2 regions of the Bacillus cereus group sp. N8 genome follow, and region 1 is predicted to be linked to the other one. Evidence: riboswitches for the same ligand, from Rfam matches in the RefSeq annotation. Region 1 holds a riboswitch; the other holds the start of a gene.

Region 1 (4,136 bases):
TGTAATCCCACGGTATTCGTTTTGTAGGCTGTTTTTTCGTATATAGAAGCAGGAAAGCAAGTAGTAAGAGTAATCCGGCCAATATGAGAACATTTGCTGAGTAAAACAGCATGTAAATGATTAGGGCGTTACAAGTAATACGAATAATGAACCATATGTTTTTTTCATGACTATCACGCCACATCCAATGTATGTACATATTCCAAGCTTTCGTAATCATTAAAACGATAAAGATTGTACATAAGAAAGGTACAGTTACTTGTAATGATTGCAGTGCAAGTGGAACGAGAATCAGGAACGTAAATAATAATGGGAAAAGCTGAATGATGTAATTATATAGAAGAGATTTTTTAAAATAAGATGTTAATTTCTCTTCTAATGCAAGCAAATAGACAGCATCAGGTTTTTGAATAAATGTACGGATTGGGCATCTCGTTATAATGAATGTCAGTACAACGGTGATGAGTAGTAAAGATATTCCTTTAGAAGGAGATGTTTTTAGAAACTGAGCATAGTAGTATGCGCCAACGCATGAAATAAAGATAAAGCTATATAGTAAACCGTTAATCATACGTGCAAAGTATGTAATGATATTTTGCATATGTTGTTGGAAGCGACTGCTCCATAGTGATTCAATTGACATGTTTTTCACCTCTTTGTTCTATTATATATGTTTTATTAAGCAAAAAACGAGCAAATTGCGTTACGCAACTTGCTCGTTTTTCTTTTCGTTATTTTTTTTCTGATCACGATTCATTAATGGATAGAAGGCAAAGCCAATTACGAATAAACCGATTCCGAGAAGGAACGTTTTTATATCGGATGCGCCTGTTTTAATAACCCATAGCGCATAGCAAAGCGCGATCACTGCGACTATACCATCTGTAATTCTTGCCCGCATTTCATTTTTATACGTTTCACCAGTTGCGACTAGTTTTAACTGGAAGATTGGTGAGACGAGATATGGAATGAGGTAGGCCAGTGTTGATACGGTAATAACGAATGTATAAGCTTCTGCAATTGTTCCTGATAATGTTGAGAATAAGAACACTTGCGACATAATGTTTGTTAATCGTAGTGAATGAATTGGACTTCCTTTTTTATTTGTTTTCGCGAAGAAGGAAGGGAAGAAACCTTCTTTTGCTGCTTGATAAGGTACTTCTGAGCTTAATAAAATCCAGCCTAAGATGGAACCGAATAGGGAAGTAAGAGCAAGTAATGCCATAAGTTTCCCACCGCCATGACCCATTGCAGCGTTTAATGCATCTGCTAATGGACGTTCCGAAGCTTGTAATTTATCAACGTGAAGTACACCCATTGTTAAAATTGTAATTCCTAGGTAAATGGCAACTGTAATTAGTAACCCTGCAACTGTTGCACGCTTTACTGTTTTTGGAGAAGTAGCACGATTTGATAAAAGAACTGCTGATTCAATTCCGATAAATGCCCAAAGCGTTGTAAGAGCCGCTAAATTCACTTGTGAAAGGAGACCGTGTGATACGCCTTCTTTATCGATCATCGGTGTGTACCATTGTCCAAACTTTGAAGCTTCGAACGCAAATAACGTAACGACAATGAATAGAAGGAATCCAGTTACTTTCGTTGTTGTTGCTAAGAAGTTTAGTTTCCCAGCTCCGCTTACACCGTTTGTTAATATTAAATGAGTTCCCCAAAGTAAGACGGAACAAATAGTAAATGTAATGAGCTTTCCAACTTCTATATCGAACGAGCCGATTGAAAATAATAGTCGCGTATCTTTCATAATCGGGAAGAAGAGTGATAAATATCCCGCGAAAGATGTAATGATGGCAACGTTACTTGCCCAGTTTGCAACCCAATATCCCCATACCATGCTGAAACCAGCCATTTTCTTTCTTTTTGGTGTTGAGAATAAAGCATATGCATGACTTTGTGGTCCTGTCGTTAAATCAGGACGACGAATTGCTAAATTACCGAAAACAAGAGCTAGCATTAAAACACCAAACCCTGTTGTTAACCAAGCTAAAGTGACACCGAGTGGGCTTGCTGTTTGTGCCAACGTACTTGGCACCATGAAAATACCAGCGCCAACCATGTTACCGACAACGAAAGCTGTTAGTACCCAAAAGCCCCATTTTTTTTGTTGCATAGAAAATACCTCCAAAGTTAGTATAACCAAGTCAAGCGAGGAGATATGTATGTCTTCCGAAGTCAGGAAGAGAAGTCCCAAACAAAACAAAAAAAGCACGTAATTTGCCGCTACATGCTTTCTATCTTATAAGAAACCCACGACATACCTCTCGATAGCTCTCCACAAACGGAAACGTTTGTGACAGTTCTGCACTTATTAAATGCAGACCCAGCAAGCGTGCATGGTGGACACGACTTACTTCGGCAATCATTCCTTTCTCATTTCTTCATCAATGCCACTACATCTCCTGAAATGATACTCTTAATGACTGCAACCTCTACCTCACCGAGATACGAATGAGGATTTAAATATTAAATTAACGTATTTAAGAGTAACAAATGTATTTTTATACGTCAATGGATATAGCAATAATCAGATTATAGAGAAGAGTTTGTGATTAAAAGGGAGAGGGATTATTATGTAATATCGAATTTTCATAATATAATAAATGTTATTGGCGCTAGAAGATTGAGAAGGGGATGAATTATATGTCTGCATGTAATAAAAATTCAGTAATAGGTGTACTAGACTCGGGAGTTGGGGGATTAACAGTTGCGAGTGAAATTATAAGACAATTGCCTAAAGAGAGCATTTACTATATTGGTGATAATGAGCGTTGTCCGTATGGGCCAAGAAGTGTAGAGGAGGTACAATCTTTCATATTTGAAATGGTTGAGTTCCTCAAGCAGTTTTCATTAAAAGCTCTAGTGGTAGCATGTAATACTGGTGCAGCTGCTGCATTGACTGATTTGCAAGAAGTACTATCCATTCCAGTTATTGGTGTTATACATCCGGGAGCAAGAGCTGCAATTAAAGTGACAAAGAAAGGGAAAATCGGGGTAATTGGAACTGTAGGTACGATAAAATCTAATATGTACGAAAAAGCATTACACGAACTTGATACATATTTGGAAGTGCATAGTCATGCGTGCCCGACTTTAGCTACAGTTGTAGAAAATCACTTAGAAGATACAGCATATGTAACGCAGCAAGTAAAACAAGCTTTACTGCCATTAACGAAAGAAGATATAGATACGTTAATTCTTGGGTGTACGCATTATCCACTTTTAGAGTCCTATATAAAAAAGGAGTTAGGAGAGGCTGTGACGATTATTAGTTCTGCAGAAGAAACAGCGATAGAGTTAAGCACAATTTTACAACACAAAGGAATTTTGTCGGACAATCTGAATCCGAAGCATCGATTTTTTACAACAGGCTCTGTTTCATCATTTGTACATATTGCCGAGCGATGGCTAGGGTATCAAATTTCTGTAGAATATGTGAATTTACCTATGGAGAAACAACTCGTGAACTAAATTGTATAAAAAGAAGCTGATCTAAAACTAGATCAGCTTCTACATATAAGATTAAACTAAGTTTAATACAGTTACTTTTTCACGTGTCATAGACTCAAGGCTCTTACGAATACCTTGTGCGCCCATACCTGAACCTTTTACACCGATGAATGGGAAGTGGTCAGGGCCGCGCTCTGTGCGTCCGTTAATTTGAACAGAACCAGTTTCGATTTTGTTAGCAATTGCAAATGCTTTGTTAATGTCTTTTGTGAAGACACTTGCTTGCAAGCCGAACTCTGATTTGTTAGCAATTTCAATTGCTTGCTCATCTGAAGAAACACGGATGATTGGAAGGATTGGGCCAAATGGCTCTTCCCAAGCAACTTTCATTTCTTCTGTTACGTGGTCGATTAATGTTGGGTAAATTAAGTTACGCTCACGTTTGTTACCGATAACGATCGTTGCACCTTTTTCTACAGCATCATCAACTAAACCTTGAACGAAGTCAGCAGATTTATCGTCGATTAATGGAACGATTGTGCTGTCTTGTTCTGGAGATCCAACTGATAGTTCAGCTACTTGCGCTTTTACTAAGTCAACAAGCTCGTCCGCTACGTTTTCGTGTACAAGTACACGTTTAATAGCTGTACAACGTTGACCAGAGTAAGAGA
Region 2 (4,136 bases), on a different contig from region 1:
TTATCCCTTTCTCTTCCTCTTACAATTTTTTGCGCTTGGCAAATTAGTGCAATTCATATAACCGACGATTGATAACCCTATTAGAAGAAAATTCAATGTAATCGGATTAAACGGCTCTGTAAAACTTGTGATATTCGTAACTCCTGCCACTATAGTTAAACCTATTAACATAACAATATGTAATATAAACAATTTTCGTTTTTGAAATGGCAATAGCCACATAACACCCCATATTATTTCTAAAAATCCAACTATTTTAAGTATAAAAATACTACTTTCATTCGATCCGATTAACTCAGAAAGCATCTTCAGTTCCTCTGGATGAGTAAAAATCACTTTCGGTACAATCCCTTGATATAACCATACGAAGGCAAATAAAAAGCAAACGAGCCAATACGTCATCGTTCTTCTAATTAACAACTTAGGATGAAGTCCCTTTTCTAACCATAATTTTAAAGCATCAAAACTCCAAGCAGTCGCAGAGCCAAATAAAGGTCGAAAAACATATGAATCTATCACATTTCCTATACGACCAAACCTTGTATCATAATCATATTTCGTCTCAAAATAAATATGTTCTTCATTCGGTGTATATTTCCAATAACCACGCCCGATTTGTATAAGTGATAATTGATTGTCTGTCCAAAATTTTAAAGAAGAAATGCGCTCTCCAGTTTCTTTTCTTACTTCACCTATCGATTCTCCTTCTCCAGCTATTTCAAGTCCGAAACCAATCTTCGTTTTATATAAAAACTTCTGCGGCTCCCCCTCCTTTTTCTCCAAATACGAGATTTCTGTAAAACGTGCATCCCACTCTGTATGTAGGTCCGGTTCTTGCGTATATTTCCATAATTTCTCCATTGTTGTTTTCATTTCTATCGCTACATAAATAGGCTTTTTCTTGCCCATCCTTCCACCTCCCATGCTCTATATTTTTAATGTACATGCAACGAATTTATTTTGCTACACTTTTCACAAACTAACCTTCAAAAAAGATAGAATTTTTAAAAAATATATAAAACACTTGATTCCCTGAAAAATTTAAATTATTATAAAACAAATGTTACCAACAACTTCATAAATCAAACACTCTCGCCTAAAACGTGAGATAGAGGTCGCAACGCTTATAAGTATTCTAAAGGAGACACAGAGATGTCTATGAATTTAGAAGAAAGGAAGTGTTGCCGAAATTGATAAATTTCTCTGCATTTATCAATTGGGGCTGTTTTCGAATAGAAACAGAACTGTCATATGTACAGACATGTACGTGTGAAGAGCTATCTACAAAAAAGAGATATCATCTTTATGATATTCCTTTTTTGGCGGTTTTTTTATTAGCTCCGTTTTCTGTTTCCCTTTTCCTGTAACAGCACCATCCTCACTTATTTGAGATGGTGTTTTTTGTTTTTCTCTCTGGTAACTACAGGAATATTGGGATTTGTATATGTCCTAACCTATTCTTAAAAATGGACGAAAGAAGGAATTCGTAATGGAAACGATTGTACAAAAGTTTGGCGGTACTTCTGTTGGAAGCGTCGAACGCATTCAACATGTAGCAAGCTTAATTATTGAAGAATATGAACGAGGACATAGCATTGTCTCTGTCGTTTCAGCAATGGGAAAAAGTACAGATGAACTTGTCGCACTTGCTAACGCTATTACTGAAAATCCAAGTAAACGTGAAATGGATATACTCCTATCTACAGGAGAACAAGTAACCATTTCACTATTAACAATGGCACTACAAACAAAAGGTTATAATGCAATTTCATTAACAGGATGGCAAGCTGGTATTACGACTGAATCTGTACATAGTAGTGCACGGATTACTGACATTAATACTGATCGTATTCAGTCCTATCTTACTAAAGGCACGATTGTTATAGTAGCTGGTTTCCAAGGAATAAGTGAAGAAAATGAAATTACAACACTTGGCCGCGGTGGCTCCGATACGACTGCTGTTGCATTAGCAGCGGCATTAAAAGCAAAAAAATGTGATATTTATACGGATGTGACCGGCGTATATACGACTGATCCACGTGTTGTAAAAACTGCTTATAAATTAGATGAAATTTCTTATGACGAAATGTTAGAGCTTGCCAATCTCGGTGCTGGCGTGTTACACCCACGCGCTGTTGAATTTGCTAAAAATCATAATGTAGTTTTAGAAGTACGATCAAGTATGGAACAAGAAAACGGAACAATTGTAAGGGGAGAATGTAACATGGAACAACAATCAATCGTTAAAGGTATTGCATTTGAGGATAACATTACACGCGTCACAATTAAAGGGTTAGAACAAGGTGCACTTTCAACAGTTTTCTCTACGTTAGCAGCGGCACATATTAATGTAGATATTATTATTCAAAGTATTACAAATGAAGGAACTGTTCACCTCTCTTTCTCAATCCATTCTAATGATTTAAGAGAAACATTAGAAGTATTGGAACAAAATCAAGAAGCACTTCACTATGAATCTGTGGAATATGAAAATCATTTAGCAAAAGTATCAATTGTAGGATCAGGTATGGTATCTAACCCAGGTGTCGCTGCAAATATGTTCACTACTTTAAAAGAAGACGGTATTCATATTAAAATGGTAAGTACATCTGAAATTAAAGTATCAGTTGTCATTGATCGAATTCACTTAGTAGATGGTGTGGAAGCACTACATCAATCATTTATGGCGAAAATTGAGCCTTTAGTGCAAATGAGCTAATTTCCGCCAGTAAAACTTACAACAAATTATATTAATCTATTTCCTTCCTATATAAATAGAAAGCTGTTTGCATAGTGGAAAGTGAGAAAAAGGTTATTTAGTTTAAAATAAAGTCGTTTGAAAAATAATAAAATTGTTAAAAAATAGAAGCAAGTCGTTCTCTTCAACAATTGGGCAGTTATCTACCACCTAACTTCCTCGCATTCGCCGAATTTTGAGGTGGGAATCTTACTACCTGCAAATAGCGGGATAAATTTTTACACATAAGGAGATAAAGACTATGACAAAAAACAAATTACTAAGAATGGACAATGTCAGCATCGTTGTAGAATCCCTTAATGACGCAATCTCTTTCTTCGAAGAGATTGGCCTGAACCTCGAAGGGCGAGCCACTGTCGAAGGTGAATGGGCTGGTCGCGTAACTGGACTCGGTTCTCAGTGCGTAGAGATTGCTATGATGGTTACGCCAGATGGCCACAGCCGAATTGAACTTTCACGATTTCTCACCCCACCTACTATAGCAGATCATCGGACAGCTCCTGTAAACGCTCTCGGTTATCTGCGTGTCATGTTCACCGTTGAGGACATTGACGAAATGGTATCCAGACTTACTAAGCATGGTGCAGAGCTCGTTGGCGAAGTAGTTCAGTACGAGGACTCGTATCGACTCTGCTACATTCGTGGAACCGAAGGAATTTTAATCGGTTTAGCGGAAGAACTCGGTAACAAATAAGTAAGTGACGTTTTATAAAGTGAAACTTTAATCAGTGGGAGGGTGTTCCTCCCCACTGATTATTAGCTCTCACCAATCGGGCTTTAGCGGGATAAAAAGTCGTTGGCTATGCCAAACAGAAATTCATTCAAAATTAAACAAGTATAACCCCGTCCTAAAGTTAGGACGGGGTTATACTTGTTTGAGCTTTTAAAACTTTATTATCATTTTACACATGGATTTCAAGCCTCTACACAAACAGCTTTTTAACATATTATCAACATCAAAAAATTATTATAAAACAATTAAATTATTCGTTATATCCTTTCCTAGGAAATATAACTGACTCCTCCCACTCTTCATTATATATCTTATCGCTCTTTCCCTTGAATTCCTTCATAGTCAATGAAAGCACTCATAATTAATAATCCGCAGCCAATATAAAAACCAAACTCATTCTCTTTCTCAAAATCCGCCTCTTCTTCATCAATATGTATTTTCTCTTTAAAGCTTTGATTCTCGTAGTTTTTTTAGCGGTTCTCCTATGCTCATAACGTCTCCTCCTTTAATAAATTATGACATGAAAGGAGATACAAATGACAGAAACTATTGGTAAAAGCCACTGTAAACTATTCGTTTACACAATAAAAAAAGAGAGAATAGCTCTATATTTAAGCTATTCTCTCTCTTCTATTAAAACAGATG

The links. A riboswitch is a leader RNA that binds a small molecule or an ion and turns the genes downstream of it on or off. The one in region 1 is predicted to bind lysine.
Positions count from the first base shown of each region.
Region 2: linked by a shared signal. The riboswitch ahead of JDS80_RS04410 (aspartate kinase) and the one ahead of JDS80_RS22050 (amino acid permease) in region 1 are both predicted to bind lysine.

Region 1 covers NZ_JAEHBK010000019.1:28,046-32,181, reverse strand. Annotated here, with positions in the region: gene JDS80_RS22055 (ABC transporter permease) at 1-643, opposite strand, end outside; gene JDS80_RS22050 (amino acid permease) at 704-2,128, opposite strand; lysine riboswitch at 2,276-2,458, opposite strand; gene racE (glutamate racemase) at 2,659-3,486, shown strand; gene gapN (NADP-dependent glyceraldehyde-3-phosphate dehydrogenase) at 3,538-4,136, opposite strand, start outside.
Region 2 covers NZ_JAEHBK010000002.1:69,557-73,692, forward strand. Annotated here, with positions in the region: gene JDS80_RS04405 (DoxX-like family protein) at 1-909, opposite strand; lysine riboswitch at 1,102-1,288, shown strand; gene JDS80_RS04410 (aspartate kinase) at 1,490-2,719, shown strand; gene JDS80_RS04415 (VOC family protein) at 3,000-3,452, shown strand; partial or broken gene JDS80_RS32320 (helix-turn-helix domain-containing protein) at 3,818-3,946, opposite strand; gene asnA (aspartate--ammonia ligase) at 4,125-4,136, opposite strand, start outside.